DNA from 3 places in the Paenibacillus sp. FSL H8-0175 genome. Region 1 is predicted to be linked to each of the others. Evidence: predicted binding sites of a transcription regulator. Region 1 holds the regulator's gene; each other region holds the start of a gene.
What was found. The regulator LexA, encoded in region 1, represses DNA repair genes until DNA is damaged. The targets are predictions, from matches to a motif close to CGAACATATGTTCG.
Positions count from the first base shown of each region.

Region 2: the regulator LexA is predicted to act here: its motif matches at 5,128-5,141, upstream of recA (recombinase RecA).
Region 3: the regulator LexA is predicted to act here: its motif matches at 2,818-2,831, upstream of addB (helicase-exonuclease AddAB subunit AddB).

Region 1 covers NZ_CP150299.1:3,967,987-3,975,576, reverse strand. Annotated here, with positions in the region: gene MHH46_RS17710 (hypothetical protein) at 1-182, shown strand, start outside; gene MHH46_RS17705 (DUF5316 domain-containing protein) at 609-812, shown strand; gene MHH46_RS17700 (cupin domain-containing protein) at 845-1,336, shown strand; gene MHH46_RS17695 (MBL fold metallo-hydrolase) at 1,337-2,119, shown strand; gene MHH46_RS17690 (hypothetical protein) at 2,225-2,803, opposite strand; gene MHH46_RS17685 (hypothetical protein) at 3,026-3,406, opposite strand; gene MHH46_RS17680 (L,D-transpeptidase) at 3,557-3,895, opposite strand; gene lexA (transcriptional repressor LexA) at 4,074-4,700, opposite strand; gene MHH46_RS17670 (LysM peptidoglycan-binding domain-containing protein) at 4,952-5,365, shown strand; gene MHH46_RS17665 (DUF896 domain-containing protein) at 5,475-5,684, shown strand; gene MHH46_RS17660 (hypothetical protein) at 5,734-6,255, shown strand; gene MHH46_RS17655 (HAD family hydrolase) at 6,290-7,075, shown strand; gene MHH46_RS17650 (FixH family protein) at 7,338-7,590, shown strand, end outside.
Region 2 covers NZ_CP150299.1:4,249,611-4,257,200, reverse strand. Annotated here, with positions in the region: gene MHH46_RS18865 (DUF3388 domain-containing protein) at 36-803, shown strand; gene MHH46_RS18860 (RodZ domain-containing protein) at 897-1,829, shown strand; gene MHH46_RS18855 (hypothetical protein) at 1,909-2,070, shown strand; gene MHH46_RS18850 (YajQ family cyclic di-GMP-binding protein) at 2,281-2,772, shown strand; gene pgsA (CDP-diacylglycerol--glycerol-3-phosphate 3-phosphatidyltransferase) at 2,928-3,515, shown strand; gene MHH46_RS18840 (competence/damage-inducible protein A) at 3,624-4,910, shown strand; gene recA (recombinase RecA) at 5,211-6,275, shown strand; gene MHH46_RS18830 (regulatory protein RecX) at 6,386-7,111, shown strand; gene rny (ribonuclease Y) at 7,428-7,590, shown strand, end outside.
Region 3 covers NZ_CP150299.1:5,519,104-5,526,693, reverse strand. Annotated here, with positions in the region: gene MHH46_RS24550 (Na/Pi cotransporter family protein) at 1-665, opposite strand, end outside; gene MHH46_RS24545 (class I SAM-dependent rRNA methyltransferase) at 765-2,189, shown strand; gene addB (helicase-exonuclease AddAB subunit AddB) at 2,963-6,475, shown strand; gene addA (helicase-exonuclease AddAB subunit AddA) at 6,478-7,590, shown strand, end outside.

The DNA of each region.
Region 1 (7,590 bases):
GTTTTGCTGAACTATATCTGCAGGCAACCGGTGATAAAGGGATAGAAGATTATATGGTCTGGAAGAATCAGGCGGGGGAAGCTTTTCTTTTTCGGATACACAATCCTAAGGGGGATTCGTCGAATAAGTTTGCACCTTGGGTGATGGTTTCACTGGCAACACTTGAACTTGAAAGGAATTAAGTGTGATCAGAGCCGAAGGAGTTGTGCGGAGTAGAAGGGGTGTGCCATAACCATAATCAAAAAAATGGTTGTTGGCACACTTCTTCTTCTTTTTGGTACCTTACTTCATTCGAACGCCAATTTTCGTTTGCTGAGGTTGCAAATTTCGCGTATGAGCCTGCTATAGGATCCAGCAGACCTTATACGAAGCTTTACCCTACATTTGGGATAATAAAGGACTCCATAGTCGCAATTGGCAATAAAAAGACCTAATATGAGCTTCTTTTTTAGGAATAACGTCACTGGAGTCCGAAACCATGCTCCAAAGGCTGAAAATTAGCAAATAGCGTCATCTGGGTCCGAAAGTCAGGGCACGTAGTAGAGGGATTTAATGTTAAAATATCTTATATATAGATAACTAATTCTTTCCTGGGAAGGAGTAAGTTCATGCAAATTTTTATTTACATAGGATTGGGCTTCTTTATAATTTCAGGTATATGTGTTGGAGCCTTCACGACAGGTACACAACAAAGAGGTAACTTTTATTCGGAATCTAAGCAAGACCGTAAAGCTAAAAAAAAAGTAGCGAATTGGTCCGCTTTAGGTGGTCTTATTTCATTAGCTGTAGCTGGGATTCTTTATTTGTTGTAAATGAACGCACAACATAAGGAGGAGTGTTGCAGATGGTGAAGATTTTTAATGAAAATACGGTCTCTTTTACACAAAAACAGTCCCCGATCCCAGAGTTTGCTTGGCATACGAGTGAAAGGTTAGCTGAAATGGTGGGCTCCAAGCATTTAGTTTTTGATATCAGATCTTTAGATCCTGATAAATATTCTTTTCCTTATCATTTTCATAGAAATGCTGAAGAAATATTTGTGATTTTAACGGGAAAAGCGATGTTAAGAACACCCGAGGGTTTTACGGAGGTTACTGAAGGGGATGTAATATTTTTTGAAATGGGACCGGAAGGGGCGCACCAGCTTTATAATCATTCCGATGCACCATGCAGGTATCTGGATCTCCGAACGAATCAGGGAATAGATGTTTGCGAATATCCAGACTCAGGCAAAATCAACATTTTGCCCTATCAAGAAATCTATCAAGCAGATGAACAGGCGGATTATTGTAAGGGAGAAGAGCATGTAAGGGGAAAATGGAATGGGGGAGCGTAATTGAGTAAAGATCGTTGGTTTACAGTAACGGAAATTGATCCGACCACCTATGCAATCAGTGAATATGGACATTGGGAAAAGGTGCATTCTTTTTTACTCTTGGGGCAAAAACAAGCCGCGTTAATTGATACGGGATTAGGTATTGATAATATAAAAAGAATAACGGATCAGTTAACGGATTTACCTATCGCTGTCATAACTACGCATGTGCATGCAGATCATATTGGCAGTCATGGGCAATTCGAGACAATCTATGTTCATAAAGCGGATGAGGATTGGCTGATTAACGGAATAAAAGGCTTGTCCCTTGCCCAGATTCGAAAAGATATGAGCCGGGACATCACCCTTCCTGTTCCTGAAACCTTTGATCCTAACACCTACATACCTTTTCAAGGGAAGCCAACAGCTCTTTTACAAGAAGGGGATGTGCTCGACATAGGCGGGCGTAAAATAGAAATATACCATACACCAGGTCATTCGCCAGGTCATATCAGCCTTTTTGATCATGCCAACGGATATCTGTTTACAGGTGATTTATTGTATGACGTTACGCCAATCTATGCCTTTTACCCTTCGACTAGTCCGGTTGATTTAGTGGCATCCTTAGAAAAGATTACGGAAATTCCAGGAGTTACCCAAGTATTCGGTTCTCATAATACACTGGGTTTAGATCCATCTATTTTACAAGAGGTCAAAAAGGCGGTTCGTGAGTTACGTGAGCAAAAGGTAGTAGCACATGGTACGGGCATTCACCAGTTTGATGGGTTTAGTGTGCAATTTTAGATTTTTCTATGTCGAAAACAAATGAGGGTATGGCGATATGGTGTCTACATCAAAGGCTTTTGCGAAAAATAATTCACACATCTTATTGCGCAAAAAACAACTTAATTATTCAGATACGATTGACCTGAACAGTGCATGCAATTGTTGTACTTGGGAGTAAGCTTCCTTGTACTGGTTGTCGGATTGTTGAATAGGCAATAAACCCGGCAAGAAGGAGATACAATACACAGGCGTTTCTTTGCTGTTCATATATATTTTAAGCGTAAGCTCTTCTATCACATTAGCTTCTTCATCGGTGTCCTTAAGGACATTAATATCTGCACTTGTTGCAGTAGTTTTGCTGTTTTGATGTCTTTTGGATACTTTTGAAAGGGTAAGTGCGTTAACCACAATCTCGGATCCCATTACATTATCAAATGAGTATAGCTTTGCTACTGCTTTTTTGTTACTCTTCGGATTTTTGGTGCCAATTGCTAATTTTTTATTAGGCTCGTTAAGTGCGATCAAGTGAGATTGATTGGGGGGAATGAATGTTTTGGTGAAGCTGATGTTAAAAGATGAGGTCGCATTAACTAGCTTAGAAATTTCAGATGAAGCAGATAGCGTTTTCAATTTTATAATGGCGGCACTTAGAATTAAAACAACTCCTAAAATAGCAAATAAGTACATCAAGATAATCAGCATATAATCACACCTCCTAGTTATCTCATTAGACTCAAATTGTTGCTTATTGAAAGATATGCCTGAATGATCTCCACTAGTATCTTTTAAAAGGGAAATTCGTGGAATTATAGGATCGACTTCACGATTAACCCAAAAAAAGCACCCAGAGAAACCTTCCGATTCTGCAAATGATGCAAAATTTGGGGTTGCTGCAAGAGTGCTTTTTAAGGTGATTATGTAAACCTATAGAAAATTGAAGGCAGTGATATGATCGGTATAAACAATCAGCTGTTTGTATTCGATCGGAGTCCCATAACTAGCATAAGGTCTTACAGTAACGTCATTGAGGACAACAAAGTTATAGCTGAAATTTTTATCAGGGTGTTCTGCTCCCAAATAAGATATGTATTCGTCTACAATTACATCATCCATCAAAGATTTTAAATCAAATACATCCTCTTTGTTGGAGACGGTTGGAGAGACGATTCCCTGAATGCTGCCAAAAGAGGTGAGCAAATTCACTTTTTTTCCACTAGCTTGTTCATCATTTAAAAGTAAACCGGACAGCTTACCCAGTGCATCGACTTTAAAATCGACGAGGGTTCTAATTTTTGAATTATTCAAACTAAACACATCCTTTTCAATTTGCAATCCTGTTAACAATATTCGACATATAATCACCAAACTCCTAGTATGCTAATGAAAAAATACTTACTTATGTAATGACCCCCATTTTTTAATGTGATTTGGGGGTTGCCGAGCCTCCATTCGAATTTAATTTCTTATCGTTACTCGTGTGCCTATAGGGACAATAGCAGCGAGTGCTAACACATCCTCGTTGTACATCCGGATGCAGCCGTGGGACACCTCTTTCCCAATGGAGGAAGGGTCATTGTTTCCATGAATTCCGTAGTGTGGTTTAGACAGTCCCATCCAAAACACACCGAAGGGACCCCCTGGGTCGGGTTGTTTGTTAATAATAGTGAATTCACCCACTGGGGATTGGGTTAACATCTTACCGATGCCGACAGGGAAACCTCTAATCACAATATCATTGTCCAGAAGATATAACATTCGTTGGGTCAGATCTACAATAATTCGGTAGTTGGGCATTATACGCAACACTCCTTTCTAATTAGGATATGAGCAGAACGCCTAAAGGGTTATTCATAGAAAATGGCCATTTTAGCCATTGGGAACAAATGTTCGTAAGTGGTTGGAAAAGCAAAAAAACGTAGAAAAAAGGCTGTTCCGCATATGCGGACCAGCCTTTTATGTTAGAAGTGCATACTTAGTGGATATCTCGAAACAATCCGATGACTCTTCCGAGAATAGTTACGCGATTAAGGCGAAGCGGCTCATAAGCTGGATTCTCCGGCTGAAGCCGTATATGATCACGTTCCTTGTAAAAGGTCTTAACGGTTGCTTCATCTTCTTCGGTCATGGCTACAACGATATCTCCGTTGTCCGCTGTTTGTTGTTGGCGAACAATCACATAGTCACCATTCATAATGCCTGCGTCCACCATACTATCACCCATGACAGACAGCATAAATACTTTGTTGTCACCTACATAGTGAGTAGGAAGTGGGAAGTAGTCTTCGATATTCTCTGTAGCAGTGATAGGTACCCCGGCGGTAACTTTACCTACGACAGGAATCCGTGAGATGGTCTGCGCGAATTGGTGAACATTCTCTGAATCCTCTTGGCCTAGTAATTCTATTGCACGTGGCTTCGTTGGATCTCGACGAATAAGTCCCTTCTTCTCAAGCCGGTCCAAATGACCGTGAACTGTGGAGCTGGAAGCAAGGCCAACAGCTTCTCCAATTTCCCGGACGGAAGGTGGATAACCCTTGCTGCGGACTTCGCTTCGTATAAATTCCAGGATCGCCAGCTGGCGACTTGAAATCTTTGACATTGGAATCAACCCCATATAGTAATGTTTGGGAAAATTATAACATAGAACTACCGTTCGCACAAACATAAGTTCTAACTATTATAAATATTAATCTGCTAGAGTTAAAAAATGGTAGACAAATGATAATAAAATGAACCGCTTGAGTCTCTCGAAAAAAAGAGAACAATTGTTCTGAAATAGTATTGAACAAAACACATGTTCGTGTTATTATAAATTCGAAAGTAAGAACAAGTGTTTGGAGGATGATGATTATGCTAAAATACAGTACATACCGCAGCATCTACGATAAGGCCCCAGTGGTTGAATCTATAGGACATAATGACGTTGCCCGTAATTCCGCTAAGGTGAAAGAGATAACGGAACGTTTGCTTGGAGGGATGATTTCGTTGTTCCGTCAAGATTTCTTTATTAAGTTAATATTGATTTTCGTGCTAGTATTATCTGGCCTAACAGTAGTGGGAAATGTATTTGCAGGATCGACGACTATAATGAAGGAAGAGAAGCGGATTGTGGTTGAACGTGGAGATACACTATGGAGTATTGCCCTTAAGAATAAACCAGCTGATATGAAGACAGTTGTTTATATAGAAGGAATTAAACGTTCAAGTGGGATTAAGAGTAGTCAAATTAACGCTGGAGACATACTTACTTTACCTATTTATTAATTTTCTGAGAACATAATAGAATGACCAGTAGAGCTTGCAGGGAGTAGACCTTGACAAGCTCTTTTTCTCATGGCAGAGTTAGAATTAATTTATAGGGGGAGGGAAAGTATTGAATATTGATGAGTTGGTCGCGCGAATTAACGAATTGGCACGCAAACAGAAGAGCGTAGGCCTTAATCAAGAGGAAGTGGCGGAACGCGCCAAGCTTCGTGAAATTTACCTGGGGAATATCCGCAATAACTTCCGAGCACAATTAAATACTATTGAAGTGGTAGATAACGATGAGCATGAACAAGGTAACAAGGGGCTTAAACATTAGCTCGCTGTTCCTTTTCATAGATATTTCAGGATGACTAGGGGGAACGCACATGGCCCGTTCTTGGGAAAGAATGGTTCAACGCAACACACAGCAAATCAACAAGCAAAGAAAGAAGCAAGGCAAGGATACGATTTATGCCTCTAAATCTCCTACCCAGAATGCCGAAGTCTTTAAAGGTCGCAACATTGCATTTCCGGTAGTGTTAGTGATACTTGGCACTATGTTTTGGGTAGTTGGTTCTATTGATCAGGCCAAAGGTAATGGCATGCTGGCTAATTGGCTGGGAGTAGTACTGTACTATTTGCTGGCAGCGCTATTGTTCTTCCGTCGTCCGTACTTGAAGGTGGAAAAAGCAAGACTGTCCACTATTAAATTCAATCGCGAACGCGGACTTCCAGCTGCAGATATTGAGAAAATCACCCTTTCGCGTGGAGCTGTAGTCATTAAGCATAAAGGGAAACGTACGAAATGGATTTTCACAAAACTTATGAATCGCTATGATACTAATGCGATGAGTACACGATTAGAAGCATTTGCTAAAGCTCACAACATTGAAGTAGTTCACGAATAGAACTAGACCAGTTAAAGGGAGAGGGAGACCTGTAATGCCAATTTCTGCTGTACTATTTGACCTTGATGATACATTGCTGTGGGATGATCGGAGCGTCGAAGAAGCATTTCGTTCTGCTTGTGAAGCCGCCGGGGATACGATCGATCCACAAGAACTAGAAGTTGCAGTTCGTAAGGAAGCAAGTAGCTTATATGAATCTTATGAGACGTTCCCATTTACAAAGATGATCGGAATTAATCCATATGAAGCACTCTGGGCTAACTTTACGGCAGGTGAACAGCCAGAATTCCGTCAATTGGAGCAGCTTGCACCGGTATATCGTAAAGAGTCTTGGCGTCGCGGACTTGCAGCGTTAGGGGTGGAAGACGAAGCACTAGCTGAGACCTTGGCAACTAAATTCGCAGCAGAGCGCAGAAAACGTCCATACATCTATGAAGAAACAATGCATGTACTGGAGCAGTTACGGGGTCAAGTGAAGCTTCTGCTACTTACGAACGGCTGTCCTGCACTGCAACAAGAGAAACTAGATGGTGTGCCCGAGTTAATTCCTTTCTTTGATCATATTGTGATTTCCGGAAGCTTTGGTAAAGGCAAACCGGATAAGGAAATTTTCCTGCATGCTTTAGAGCTTCTTGATGTAACGCCTGAGCAAGCGGTTATGGTCGGCGATAAGCTGACAACGGATATCCGTGGGGGGCTGGCAGCAGGGTTGACCACGGTCTGGATTAATAGAAAAGGTAGAGCACCTAGTCTTGATATTCATCCGGATCATGAAATCAATCACCTTGAGGAACTTCTTCCACTAGTTCAATCCTTGTAAGATATACAGAGCTATTAGCTCCAATATAAAGACTTTATAAAAGCAGCGAGTTTCTGAGATCCTAAGAAACTCGCTGCTTTTCTGTACATACATACTAACATAAGGATTTCATTAGATTTTTAAGTAAATGATTTAAGTCACAAGACTAATGCGGAATTGATGCAAAATACTGAAAAACCAATAATAATGTGTATAATAGATGGAGATGTATAACATGAATTGGTAGATTTTTATTATTCGATAATGATTGGGAGGGCTCCAAATGATGAGATCGAAGAAATTAGTCGCTGTATTATTAGGTGCAACACTTCTAGTACTAGGTGGATGTTCTTCAAATGGAACCAAGCATTCAGAAATACATAACATGAATATGAACATGTCTATGGAACCTATCAAAGTCGAACTACAATGGAGTCCTGAAGAAGTTGTTGTAAATCAAAAGGTAACCTTTGAAGCTGTGGTGACCCAAGATAACGAGGCAGTAGATGATGCAAAAGAGGTTCTGTTCGAAATTG
Region 2 (7,590 bases), 280 kb from region 1:
AAAGGGTAGGGAAAAGGAATCTATGAGGTGTACAAGTGGAATATAAACAGTGGTATATGGAATACAAGATTCACAAGAACAGACCCGGTCTGCTTGGTGATATCGCTTCAATGTTAGGGATGCTGGAAGTTAACATTCTGACGATTAATGGAGTTGAAGGAAAAACTCGCGGAATGTTGCTGGAGACCAATGATGATGAGAAAATTATGCTGATGGGCGAAATGCTCAAAAAAGTTGATAATATTACAGTTTCAGCTCTGCGGTCTCCAAGGCTCGTGGACAAGCTGGCTGTGCGCCATGGGCGATATATTGAACGGGATTCAGATGATCGGAAGACGTTTCGTTTCACCCGCGATGAGCTAGGTCTATTGGTTGATTTTCTCGGTGAGCTGTTTAAAAAAGATGGGAATCAGGTTATAGGACTTCGTGGTATGCCCCGTGTAGGAAAGACGGAATCCATTATAGCTGGCAGTGTCTGTGCTATGAAACGCTGGACATTTGTCTCCTCCACATTATTGCGGCAGACGGTGCGCAGTCAATTGGCTGAAGATGAGATGAACCCACATAATGTATTTATAATTGATGGTATAGTTAGTACGATCCGCTCTAATGAGAAACATTATAATTTATTGCAAAATGTTATGAGCATGCCAAGCACAAAGGTTATTGAGCATCCAGATATTTTCGTACGCGAATCTGAGTATAGTTATGATGACTTTGATATTATTATTGAGCTGCGGAATAATCCAACGGAAGAAATCTTGTACGAGTCATTTACGACGAGCTACAGTGATGATTTATAGAACACAAACGATGAAGAATACACTTCCGAGCATGTTTTTTTATAAAGCTGGTTAAGGAAGTTTACATTCATAGAACTTACAGGAGGTGATGGTATGTCGGAACTGGGCCGGCAATTGAAAGAGGCACGTCTGCAAAAAGGGATGAGTCTTGACGATGTCCAGGAAGTAACAAAAATTCGCAAAAAGTATTTGGAGGCCATCGAGTCTGGAGACTACAAGGTGCTTCCAGGAAGTTTTTATGTGAGGGCGTTTATCAAAACGTATGCAGAAGCAGTAGGCATGAGTCCTGACGAACTGCTCGAGGAGCATGGGAACGTACCTGCACCACCCGCAGACACGACCATGGAGACGGTGATTCAAAAGCGCAGCCGTAGACCCGAAACCGAACGGAATGCAAAATGGCTGCCAACGGTGCTGATGTGGACATTCCCTATATTGATTATTGTGGTGATTTACATTTATGCTTCTAGTTTAAACAAAGCAGACCCTGATCAAGTTGATCAAACAAATATCACCAATAATGTGCAGGATCCTAATACAGCACAAACATCTCCACCCGCATCAGGAGGCGGTGTAGTAGCGCCTACTTCCTCGGCAGGTGCAGAAGCAACTACTGAGCCAACTACGGAGCCTACGCCAACACCGACACCAACGCCGTCTCCTCAATCGATCACAGTTACACCAGATGGGAAGTCAGGCAAAACAACGAAATTTAAGGTTACAGCTCCTGCCGGAAGCGAAGTTAAGGTTGAGATTGTTGCATCCGGAGTAAGCTGGCTTGAAGTTTACAAAGGCGAAAACTCTAAAGGTGAAAAACTCTCCTTCGGAAATACTGCAGCAGGAGAAACTATGAGCTTCGTTCTTGGTAGTGAGGGCATGTATATTAAGTCTGGGTATTCCCCAGCAACTGAAATTACCGTAAATGGTCAAGTAATCACGGATGAGAAGACGTCCTCACGTCTCCTGCTTAATCTTGACGACGGTTCTGGAAGTGAAGGTACCCAAAGTGACGGGACAGGCGAATAACAAATAGGATGTATAGACTTTGGCTTTAGGGAGAACATAAGACTGTTTTCAGTTTTAGCCAAAGTGAGGTGTACATCTTATGACAGTTAGCTGGATTGTAGCTGGCCTTGGGGTTGTTGTCAGTCTCATCGGATACTATTTGACACCAGGTGCTTGGGGATACGGAATTCTCGGATTCGGTATTGCACATATTGTGCTAGGAATTCTGGATATGTTTCGTAATCCGGTCCGAAGCAGATAGAAGCTGTAGAAATGAACGTCTCCAACGGCGTACTTCCGGTGGAGACGTGTTTCTACCCTTTGAACCAAACTCACTCGAAGGAAAAGCTCCACTTAGTGGGGCTGTTTTCTATGTCGGGTGAGCTACATAATGATTTATCCAAAATTAGACTTAATAGTACCATTCTCTTATAATAGTAGCAGACTAATTGTATAAAGGACGTGGAGTTTAATGAGTTCAGAATGTTCATTTGATATTGTATCCAAAATGGATATGCAGGAGTTAACGAATGCTATTCACCAAACAGAGAAAGAGATCGACAACCGCTTTGATTTTAAGAACAGCAAAAGCAGTCTGAAGCTGGAGAAAGACGCACTTATAATCGCCTCTGAAGACGAATATAAGCTCAACGCTGTTATTGATATTTTACAATCAAAGATGGTGAAAAGAGGCATTACCCTAAAAAATCTGGATTTCGGTAAAGTAGAACCGGCTTCCCTGGGATCTGTACGTCAACGTTTAGGGCTTAAGCAAGGCATTGATCAGGAGAATGCGAAAAAAATTAATATTCTGATCCGTGATTCAAAATTAAAGGTGAAGAGCCAAATCCAAGGGGATCAAATTCGTGTAACCGGTAAGAGCCGCGACGATTTGCAGCAGATTATTCAGATCTTGCGTAAAGCTGATTTGCCGCTGGATCTACAATTCATGAACATGAAATAGAATTTTGTGCCCCGCAGTGCTTATTAGCACTAACAACGCGGGGTGCTTTCTGTTTTTTTGACACCTATTTATTGCTATAATATACTTGCTTAAGTAGAAATGGATTAGCCTGATTTAGGCAATTTGTATGAACGATTTAGGGGAGGAAAACTTCAGTGAATTTGCCCAACCGCATCACGCTAGCTCGTATTTGCCTGATCCCGATTATGATGTTTTTTTTACTGGTGGATTTCAGTTTTTATCCAGAACCGATACATTGGGGCTCGTTTCAGCTATCTGTTAATCATTTGGTAGCAGCTGTAATCTTTTTGCTTGCGGCCAGCACGGATGGAATAGACGGCTACATTGCTAGGAAATATAATATGGTCACCAATCTCGGTAAACTCCTTGATCCACTTGCGGACAAACTGCTGGTATCTGCAGTTCTGATTTCACTTGTGGAGCTGGGCAGATGCGATTCATGGATTGCTATTGTAATCATCAGTCGTGAGTTTGCAGTCACCGGACTTCGCCAGATTGCATTGCTAGAGGGAAAAGTGGTTGCCGCCAGCAAATGGGGCAAGATAAAGACGGTTGTACAAATTGTTGCGATCTCACTGCTGTTGTTGAATAATTTCCCATTTCAATTTGTCAGTATTCCTGTAGACGATATTGCTATTTGGGCCGCAGCGCTGATCACTATTTATTCTGGAATTGATTATTTTGTGAAGAATAAGGATCTGCTACAGCTGCATAATGCGTAAGCATGTAAGCTGGATATACAAGGAAAGGTAATAGGTGAAGCACCTATTACCTTTTTTGAAATCCAAAAGCAGTGTACCTACATTATAACGAGGAGGCGAAAGCCAGGTATGAAAGCGGAGATTATTGCAGTAGGGACAGAGCTTTTGCTCGGTCAAATCGTGAATAGTAATGCCCAGTTTTTGTCTATCGAGCTAGCTGCCATCGGGATCGATGTATACTTTCAAACCGTTGTCGGTGATAACAGCAGCCGCCTACAGCAAGCCATCGAGATCGCTCAGAGTCGGGCTGACGTTATTATCTTTACGGGCGGAATTGGCCCCACTGAGGATGATCTGACTAAAGACGCACTGGCTGCATCGCTAGGTAGAACGCTCCATATTGATCGTTTGGCGATGGATCATGTACAACGTTTCTTTGATGATCGTAAGATCGTTATGACCGAAAATAACCGCAAACAGGCACTTATAATTGAAGGAACTACACCGTTGCCGAATGAAATCGGTCTTGCGGTTGGGATTGCTTTTGAGCATGAGAAGAAATATTATATTGTGCTTCCAGGTCCACCTCGTGAGATGAAACCGATGTTCGTAGATAAAGCAGTACCGTGGCTACAGCAGCACGCCTTGACGAACGAAACACCGCTTTATTCAAAAATGCTCAAATTTGCCGGCATCGGAGAATCACTGCTGGAGGACAAGCTCATCGAACTGATTCGCAGTCAGACTGATCCAACGATTGCTCCGTATGCCAAAGAGGGAGAGGTAACTGTTCGTATTTCGACAAAGGCCCCTTCTGAGCATGAAGCTACAAAAAAGCTGGAGATACTGGAACAACAAATCAAGGAGATTTTGCCGGAACATTTGTATGCGAACATTGATGTGCCGCTGGAGCAATTGATTGTGGATTGGATGGCGGATGCCGGCCTGACCTTAAGTGCGGCAGAGAGCTGCACCGGAGGTTTGCTGATGGAGAGCATAACAAATATTCCAGGCAGTGCTTCGATGTTTGCCGGCGGAATCGTCTGCTATTCGAATGACTTAAAGAAAAAGTTACTGAATGTGCCAAGTGCTTATTTGGAGGGACCCAATGCTCCTGGAGCCGTAAGTCGAGAAGTTGCCGAGGTGTTGGCTGACCAAGTGAGAATGATTGCTGACAGCGATTTCGGCTTATCTGTTACGGGTGTGGCTGGACCGGGTTATTCTGAGCGCAAGCCTGTTGGACTTGTATTTATCGGCTTGGCTGAACGGGGACGTAAGACAGAGGTCTATGAGCTTAATCTTAAAGGTACACGGGAAAATATCCGGTTGCGTACTGTAAAGGCTCTGCTGTATCGTCTGTGGCGGAGACTTGAGGAACGCAAGGTGGAGACACCTCTTGAGGGTTCAGACTTGTAATGGGAGATTAGCCCAGTTATAATAAACACATACGGAAGAACCGTGGCACTGAGATTTCTTTGCTGCGGTTTTTTGTATATTTGCAGAGATTTTGATCACGATGACTACTCATGATCATAAGTCGTTGATGTCCGGTGAAGTGGGGAATTTAATTAACTTCTATCTCCGGAGGGAGGCTTACAATAAAAGGGATAAATAACGCCCAAGACAAAAAAAACGAATGTATGTTCGAAAAAAAGCTTGGCAAGACCTTAAAAACACGTTATTATATTACTATAAACAGTGAAGGAAGTGGTCTGATTGTCAGATCGTCGTGCAGCGCTTGATATGGCGCTTCGTCAAATAGAAAAACAATTTGGTAAAGGTTCGGTAATGAAACTGGGAGAATCCACGCATATGCAAGTGGAAGTTGTACCTAGCGGATCTTTGGCACTTGATATTGCGTTAGGTATAGGCGGACTTCCAAAGGGACGTATTATTGAAGTATATGGACCGGAATCTTCAGGTAAAACAACAGTTGCTCTTCATGCTATTGCAGAAGTGCAAAGACAAGGCGGACAAGCTGCATTTATCGATGCCGAGCATGCGCTTGATCCGAAATATGCACGTAACTTGGGCGTAAATATCGATGAGTTGCTGCTTTCTCAGCCAGACACGGGTGAACAAGCGCTGGAAATCGCCGAAGCACTCGTTCGTAGTGGAGCCGTTGATATTATTGTCGTTGACTCCGTTGCTGCTTTGGTACCTAAGGCTGAAATTGAAGGCGATATGGGTGATTCCCACGTCGGATTGCAGGCTCGCTTGATGTCTCAAGCACTTCGTAAGCTTTCTGGTGCCATTAGCAAATCCAATACGATCGCTATCTTTATCAACCAGCTTCGTGAGAAGATCGGTGTTATGTTCGGTAACCCTGAGACAACTCCGGGTGGTCGTGCATTGAAATTCTACTCTTCTGTACGTTTAGATGTACGTCGCGTAGAGAGCATCAAGATGGGGAACGATGTGGTTGGTAACCGTACTAAGATCAAGATTGTGAAGAATAAAGTAGCCCCTCCTTTTAAACAGGCTGATGTTGATATTATGTACGGTGAAGGGATTTCCAAAGAGGGAAGTCTTGTAGATATCGGTACTGAAATGGATATCGTGAATAAGAGTGGTGCATGGTATTCCTACGAAGGCGAGCGTCTCGGTCAAGGCCGTGAGAATGCTAAACAGTTTTTGAAGGAACATCAGGATATTGCCCTTATTATTGAGAATAAGATCCGTGAAGCAAGTAATTTATCCACTATTGTTGCTGCGCCGAAGAATGAAGATATTATTGCAGAGCAAGAAGAAGAAGAGAAATTGCTTCTCGAAATCGAATAGTATATTAAGCAATAGGACGCCCTGTGATTGATTGTTGCAGGGTGTCTTTTCTTAACAAGTAATGAAAGTAAGACGATAACCGATCTATTGCTACGAGGTGACAAACAACTATGGTAATACAACTGGATTTTGAAGCAGAAGAACAAGATGAGCAGGTGTTATCTGATTTTCCTGAAGGAGAACTCTTAGAGATCACTAAAGTAGAACGTCAAAAGAAATCTGATCACCGTTATATCATACATTTCGGAGCATATAACATGACTGTGCACGAGGACGTCATGATTAAATATCGAATGATTACTGGTAATTCTTTTATGAAGGCTGATTTGGTTGAAATTGTTGTAGCTGATGAGCGTCAACGAGCTTATGTAGAAGGCCTCCGTTATCTAGAACGTAAACCACGCACCGCTATGGAAATGACTCGCCGTTTACGCCAGAAGGAAATAGGAGAGACTATTATTGCGGAAGTGGTGCAGCGGCTGCAGGAGGAAAGACTTCTTGATGACCCTTTATATGCTAAGCAATGGGCAGAGCAACGAATAGCGAACCAGCGGAAAGGGAAGATGTGGATTCGACAAGAGCTACGTGAGAAAGGGATAGACAAAACCCTTATATCGGAAGCTTTGGAGAATATTACTCCTGAACAAGAGCTGGAGAGCGCACTCGAAACTGGGCGCAAGAAATGGAATCTCATCCGTGGAGAAGCTTCAGATAAGCGAAGAAAGACTGGAGCCTTCCTTATGCGCCGTGGATTTTCGGGCGATATGGTTCGCCAAGTGATCAATACTTTACTTGCGGAAGACAATTATGAAGGTGAAGATGAGGAGTTTTACTAGAATCACTGATTCTCTTGACATTAATGCGTATATCGACTCTCTTGACAATGTCTTTTTATAAATAATAAAATATAACATGAATCGGCATAAAATTAGAATCCTTTTTCCTTCCCAAAAAGGAGACTGTTTTAAACGGTTCACGTACAACTCATATGAAATGTAATCGCCGGATAAGGCGGGCAGTGTGCATGTGCAGCATGTGCAGTATGGCAATCGGTTGTTTACCGGTTTTTTGTATGGTGATGAACGGATAGTTAAACAACTGCACAATTCCCAGGGATATACCTTGGAGAGGAACCAACGAGGAGGTGAACAGATGCTGGAATCATGGATCTGGGTCATTATCGTTCTCGTTGTAGCTGCAATATTCTTTGGGTTCGGTTATTTTATTCGTAAATCCCTTGCAGAAGCTAAAATCCAAAGCGCAGAAAGAGAAGCCGTTGTCATCGTTGAGAATGCGAAGAAGGACGCTGAGGCGC
Region 3 (7,590 bases), 1.6 Mb from region 1:
CCCGAGGCGGCAATGCTCATAGCCATAGCTATGACAGCAGCGCTGCTATGGAGCATGGCTGTTAGGCACGCTCCAGCGGCGAGCCCCCATAAGGCACTAGTAGCGGCATGGTTTAGGAACCAGAGGAATAAGCCACTTTCCTGAAGTATTCCGCCGATAGACTGCATGACAGCGATGCCCCATAGGACGAGGGAGAAGCCTGATACAGCCAGACTGATAAATTGCAGCGGCGGGGATATTTTGTGGCAGAGCTCTGCCACTCGCGATGTAGGCGGCAGTTCGCCTGCAATAACTGCCGCTGCCCACAGACTGAGCGAGGCTGCCAGCAAGGGCGTGGCCATGGTATTGATCTGAAGTCCGATCAATTCTGTAGTTAATGTGGTGCCGATGTTGCTGCCCAGGATAATGCCAAGTGTGCGGGCATAGGTAAGCAGGCCGGCATTGACCATGCCGATAGTCAACACCGTTACAGCAGTACTGCTCTGGAGTAAGGCGGACAACAGGCTGCTGGCAATCATTCCTTTAATAGGTGTTGAGGTAGCTCTATTTAGGCTTGTAGTTAATAGAGGGCCTGCTAGCTTGGACAACGCCGTTTCCATCAGCTTCATGCCGGCTAGAAAGATAACAAGACCATATATGATAGGGAACAGCAAATCACTGAACATAGGGCATACTCCTTTGGACGAGGGTTGTACACCAATATATGAATGTATTGCATGGGACATGTATAAAAACATTTTTAGAAAAACAGGGAGTTGAAGTCATTGCCATCGGTTATTTTAGAACGCAATCGCAAAAAAAGACTGGAACAGGGCCATCCATGGGTCTATGCAGGTGAAGTCGCATCGGTAGAAGGGAATCCGGAAGCGGGGGGATTAGTAGATGTCCTTAATCATCAGGGCCGATTTTTGGCCGTGGGATATTACAATCCAGCGTCACAGATTCGGGTAAGAATTGTATCGCAGGGACCCCTTGCGATCATGGATACAGCCTTTTTTGCAGAACGGTTTGCGAATTGTCTGCAACACAGAAACCGGTTCCTTCCGGGTGCGGATGCTTATCGCTTGGTTTATGGTGAAGCGGACTTTTTGCCGGGGCTTATTGTAGATCGATTCGGAGATATTTTGGTTGTGCAGCTGCTTACCCTCGGAATGGACAAGCGGCGTGCAGAAATCGTCGAAGCATTGGTGCAGGTTATGGCACCGCGCGGAATCTATGAGCGCAGTGATGTTAGTGTGCGCGAGCTTGAAGGTATGGAGCAGACAACGGGTGTGCTGTACGGGGAATGTCCAAGGCATGTAACCGTGAGCGAGAATGGCCTGAAGCTGGTCGTTGATATTGAAGAGGGCCAGAAGACAGGTTACTTCTTTGACCAACGTGAGAATAGAGCTTCCATTGCTCCGCTCATGAAAGGGTGGGGAGGACGAAGCGGCATTACGCTACAGGAAATTGAAACTGAGGATGGTTCACTACAGACCTTACCAGTTAATAAGAGCGGCAAACATGTAACGTTCCCTTATTGGGACGGTGCGACAGTGCTGGAATGCTTCTCGCATACGGGCAGCTTCACGCTGCATGCCTGCAAGTATGGCGCGAAAAAAGTAACCTGCCTTGATGTTTCAGCACACGCCATTGAGAGTGCCAAAGTGAATGTGGAGCTGAACGGCTTTAGCGATCGTGTTGAATTCGTAGTGGATGATGCTTTTGCATATCTACGGAATCAGGTTAAAGGACTAGAGGAACGTTCTGAACGGGCGACAGTTGCAAGTGGAACAGAGACGGCAGCAGCTGCTGCAAATCCTAAAACCGGAGGCAAAACAGCCAAAACCGACACATCCAAGCCGATGACAGCAGGTGGAGGAAGAACTTGGGATGTAGTCATCCTGGACCCTCCGGCGTTTGCCAAAACCAAAAGTGCAGTAGCTGGCGCTTGTCGTGGTTACAAGGATATCAATCTGCACGGGATGAAGCTGGTGAACGAAGGCGGCTATTTGGTTACCGCAAGCTGTTCTTACCATATGCAGCCAGATCTGTTCCTCGAAACGATTGCCGATGCGGCTAAAGATGCTGGCAAGGTGCTGAGACTTGTGGAATGGCGGGCCACAGGCAAAGACCACCCACAAATACTTGGCGTTAACGAAGGACACTATCTGAAGTTTGCGATTTTTGAAGTGCGGAGTAAAAAATAAGCCTGAAGGTCAAAAAGGTTTACAGTGCCAAGTAACAAGTAGGATAAACGGGCTGGACGTAGGGTGGTCGTGAGTCGACTGTAATGCAAGGAGTTGCTAACGGACTCAGATGACTCTATTTAGCGCAAACAGGCTATTATTGAATTCTTACGGACCCCAAAGGCGCTATTGCCCCAAAAACACCCGTAATGTCACACATTTTCGAAGAATAGCGTCAGTGGGGTCCGAAAAGCTGCCATAACAGCACTGAATCCACGAATAACGGCTCCTGGGTCCGTAAGTAATTAATGAAACAAGCCGAGCCGAAATGTTGAATGTTAAATTCGGAATACTAAATGGTAAACAACGAATGATGCTTATTGAATTATGATATGCGGAATGCGGATTACAAAACGATCGGTGTAGAGTGCTAATGTTGAGTGCGGGGTGTTGAGTATTGAACGCCGAACGCTGAACAGTCTAACATTGACCCTATGCTCTGACATTGGCAGCTCCAATCTAACGTTGCACATCTGGCATTAAAAACAAACTAAACACTCTAAAAAGCAAGCCGCCAAAATTCGGAGGTTTGCTTTTTTTATTTGTACTCGTAGCTGTTTATCCTTTGTAAAACATTAGAAAATACTAGCAAACACATGTTCCGATTAGTGTGGTTATGATATACTGAGGGGACGAGGAATCACTGAACTTTTTTAATTGGAGTGTAATCAATGGGTGGATATTTCACCCTGTATTCTATATATTTTCTCCGCTACGGAAGGAGTCTATCATTTATGCCGGTAACCTTTTTACTAGGCCGCTCGGGCAGTGGCAAGACAACAAAAATATGGGAATCTATCTCTTCTTCCTTAGAAAAGGAACCGCTTGGTGCGCCGATTATTATTCTTGTGCCAGAGCAAGGTTCTTTTGGAGCAGAACGGGGGCTTCTGACCGTAGGGAATGTGAAGGGAAGCCTTCGGGCGCAGACACTGAGTTTTTCGCGGCTTGCCTATCGTGTGAAGCAGGAAACTGGTGGCAGTGCAAGTCTGCCAATCAGTGAAGAAGGTAAGAAAATGTTAATTTACAAAATCATCAGTCGCCGCAAAGAGGAACTGAAATTATTCGGTGCCTCAGCAGACAGACCGGGTTTTGTGGAACGTCTGAACCAACTGCACATGGAGATGAAACGTTGCTGTTTGGGTTCCACTGATTTAGAGGAACAGCTGTCCGCTATGCGAGGAGCTATTGCAAGAAGTCCTATTCTTGAGGGTAAGCTGGATGATTTGCAGCTGGTATTTAGCGATTTAGAGAAGGAAATGTCCCGTCTTTATATCGATGAAGAGGATCGTTTAGCAGAACTGGCTGAGCATATTCCAGATTCCTCCTACATTCGCGGGGCAGAGATTTGGGTAGATGGGTTCCATGGATTTACTCCGCAGGAATTCGTAGTGCTTCGAGAATTGATGCAGCAAGCTTCGAAGCTGACGGTTTCGCTTACAATTGATCGTCCTTACCCCTATGGAGATCAGTTGAATGAGCTTGAATTGTTTCACCCAACTGCGGTTACTTACATTAAACTGCGTGGAATTGCTGAAGAGCTGGGCATTGATGTATGGGACGAGCTGCTGGAGCCAATGGTTCTTCCACGTTTTGAAGAAAGTCCAGTACTTGCTCACCTTGAACGGGGATATGATCGCAGGAAGGCTTGGATAGGTGCGGATGAACTGGCAAGAGAGGCTATATCCATAGGCGCCGCAGTTTCGCACAGAGCAGAGGTTGAGGGAGCCCTGCGCGAAATGACTAGACTGGCGCGGGATGAAGGTGCAAAATATGGCGAAATGGCCGTATTGATGCGCAATATTGGCGATTACGAGCAGCTGGTTCAGCCGTTGTTCCAAGATTATGGAGTGCCATTTTTTCTGGACCAGAAGGTGAATGAGCTGCATCATCCGCTAGTGGAGTTTATACGTTCCGCATTGGATGTAGTGCGTCGTCGCTGGCGTTATGAGGATGTATTCCGTTGCGTAAAGACGGAGCTTCTGCTTCCGCTAGACGGTAGTATTACGCGTGAAGATATGGATGCTTTAGAAAACTATGTGCTGGCTTGTGGGATTCAGGGGTACCGCTGGACAGATGGCCGCTCCTGGAAAGGTATTCCTAGCTTGTCGCTGGAAGGCGGCAGACAGATGGATGATGAACTGCTTGCTACTATGGAACGATGCCGTGCTAGTATAACAGGTCCATTATTTGCTTTTGAGAAAAGAATCCAGAAAAGTCGTAGCGGTCTTGAACTTTGTACGGCATTGTACAAGCTGCTTGAAGAGACGGATGTTGCGCGAAAGCTGGAGAAACTCAGTGTTAAGTCTATGGAGAAGGGCCAACCCGAGAAGGCTAGGGAACATAGCCAGTTGTGGGGTGCGGTACTTGATCTTCTAGATCAGATAGTAGAAATGATGGGTAATGAAAGACTTGAGTTTGAAGTGTTCACTGGAGTTCTAGAGACAGGTCTTGCTGAACTTAAAATGGGACTAGTTCCGCCCGCACTGGATCAAGTATTGGTCGGCAATATGGATCGGACTCGCCCAACGGGGGTTAAATACGCTTTTTTGCTTGGATTTAATGAAGGTGTTGTGCCTGCGCAGTTTAAGGAAGATGGAATTCTCTCGGAAGGTGAACGCTCCGTACTAGAGAATGCTGGAATGGAGCTTGCTCCCGGCGCTTCTCGTAAACTGCTGGACGAGCGGTTTCTGATCTATAATGCACTAACGACAGGAAGCCGAAAGCTCTGGATTAGCTACGCTACAGCGGATGATGAGGGCAAAGCTCTCCTTCCCTCTGAGGTTATCCGGCATTTGCATAGAATGTTCCCAAGGGTTCAAGAGCACAGCTTGTCAGCACTTCCCCCTTCGGGACTACCTATAGAAGTCGGAAATCCTATCCATCTCGGTTTCATTGGTCAACCAGAACAGAGTCTTCGCGCATTGATTATGCAGCTGCGGCAGTGGCGCCAAGGAACAGAAATTCCGGAGCTATGGTGGGATGTGTATAACTGGTTTACTAAGAACGAAGATCGTAAATTTCAACTGGAACGTTTGCTAAGTTCACTGTTCTATCGTAATGAGGGAACGAAGCTAAAGCGTGGCACAAGCCTCAGATTGTATGGTGGCTCAACACTGCGGGGCAGTGTGTCCCGGATGGAGAAATTTGTTGCGTGCTCATTTTCCCATTTTGCGTCCTACGGACTAAGACTGAAAGAGCGCCAGTTATATAAGCTGCAAGCACCTGATATTGGACAGCTGTTCCATGCTGCGTTAAGTGATATGGCGATAAGACTGAAACAAGAGGGACGGGGCTGGGGCAGCTTATCTCCGGATGAATGTCGGCGTGAGGCCAGTGAGACAGTAGAACGGCTATCTCCGATGTTGCAGGGTGAAATTCTAATGAGCTCCAAACGTTACGGGTACATCTCCCGTAAGCTTAAGAATATTGTTGGACGTGCTTCTGTGATTCTGGGCGAGCACGCCCGCCGGGGCAGCTTTGAGCCAGTAGGGCTGGAGCTGGATTTTGGACCGGATAAGGAGTTGCCGCCTTTAAGAATTACGCTGCCGAATGGCTGTGTGATGGAGGTCGTTGGCCGGATTGACCGTGTAGACATGGCCCGTGGAGAGAACGGTATTCTTCTGCGGGTAATTGATTATAAATCGAGCCAAAAGGATCTCAAGCTGCATGAGGTGTATTATGGCTTGTCGCTGCAAATGCTGACTTATTTGGATGTGCTGCTGACATATTCGGAGCAATGGCTGGGGCAGCCGGCACTTCCAGCAGGCACACTTTATTTCCATGTGCATGATCCGTTGTTAACCTCATCCAACGGGATGAACAAGGAACAGGCTGAGCAAGAGCTGTTGAAACGCTTCAAGATGAAAGGACTGCTTACAGCTGATCGTGAGGTTGTCTCCCTGATGGATACCACTTTAGACAAAGGGTATTCTTCTATCGTGCCTGTAGCAGTAAAAGCTGACGGCAGCTTTTATAGCAGTGCTTCAGTAGCTACACCAGAGCAGTGGAGCCATCTATTATCCTCCGTTAGAGGGACGATCTCGGATATCGGGACACGGATTACAGAGGGTGATGTGGCGATTGAGCCGTACCGAATTGGGCAGGAGACCGCCTGCACATTCTGTTCCTTTAGGCCTGTCTGCCAGTTCGATGAAGCTGTGGAAGGCAACAGCTATAACAATCTGGGTAAGCCAGGGAAGGACGTTATATGGGATCTGCTGTCCCGCAAAGGAGGAACTACACCTTGAGTATGAAGGCTGAAATAGAAGCGAAACCGGAAGGAAGTATATGGAGTGATGACCAGTGGCGCGCCATTGCGGAGAGCGGTGATGACATCCTTGTTGCTGCGGCAGCAGGTTCCGGCAAGACGGCGGTGCTGGTAGAACGGATTATTCGAAAGATCAGTAAGGAAGAGAACGGCTTCAGTGTAGACAGGCTACTAGTAGCCACGTTTACCAAAGCTACGGCTGCCGAAATGCGGCAGCGGATCAGGGAAGCCCTTGATCGGGAGCTGGAGGAGAACGGGGAGAACGACCATTTGCGCCGTCAGCTATCCCTGCTGGGCAAAGCTTCGATTACAACATTGCACTCCTTCTGTCTGGAAGTGATCCGGCGTTATTATCAAATGATTCCGATTGATCCGGGTTTCCGCATATTAAATGAGCATGAAGCGGAGATGATGCGGCAGGAGCTGCTCGAAGAGTTGCTGGAGGAAAAGTACGGTGAGGTAGGTGCGGATGGCGAGGATAGCATATTTGTGCAGCTCGCTGATTGGTTCAGTGGTGAACGCAGTGATGATGCAGTGCATGCGCTCATACAACGATTGCATGATTACGCCCGCAGCCATCCTTGGCCAGCGCAATGGCTCCGTGATACTGCAGCTGATTTCTCATTGCCAGACACCGAAAGTCTGGGTGGAACGCCATGGGTGCTGAGCATTCTTGAAGAAGCGAAGCTGACACTTGCGGGTGCAGCCAGTCAGCTGATGCAAGGCCGGGAGATTGCACTACAACCGGGTGGTCCGGCACCCTATGCTGAGAATTTAACCACTGATCTTGAGATGGTAAATGCACTGCAGGATGCCGTTAACGAACGACCTTGGGCAGAATTATATGATATTTTTATGGAAGTATATTTTGGAAAATTAAAGGCTTGTAAGAAGGATTCGACAGATCCTGGACTGCAGGAGATGGTGAAGGAACTGCGCGACAGTGTGAAGAAGAGTATTTTAGATCTTCAGAAAGCATTGTTTGGCCGTCCGCCTGAGGTTTTTTTGAAAGAGCTGAACGAAGCGGCTCCACTGATGGCAGAGCTTGCAGAGACAGTGATAGCATTCGGTGAACGTTATAGAATTGAAAAAGCA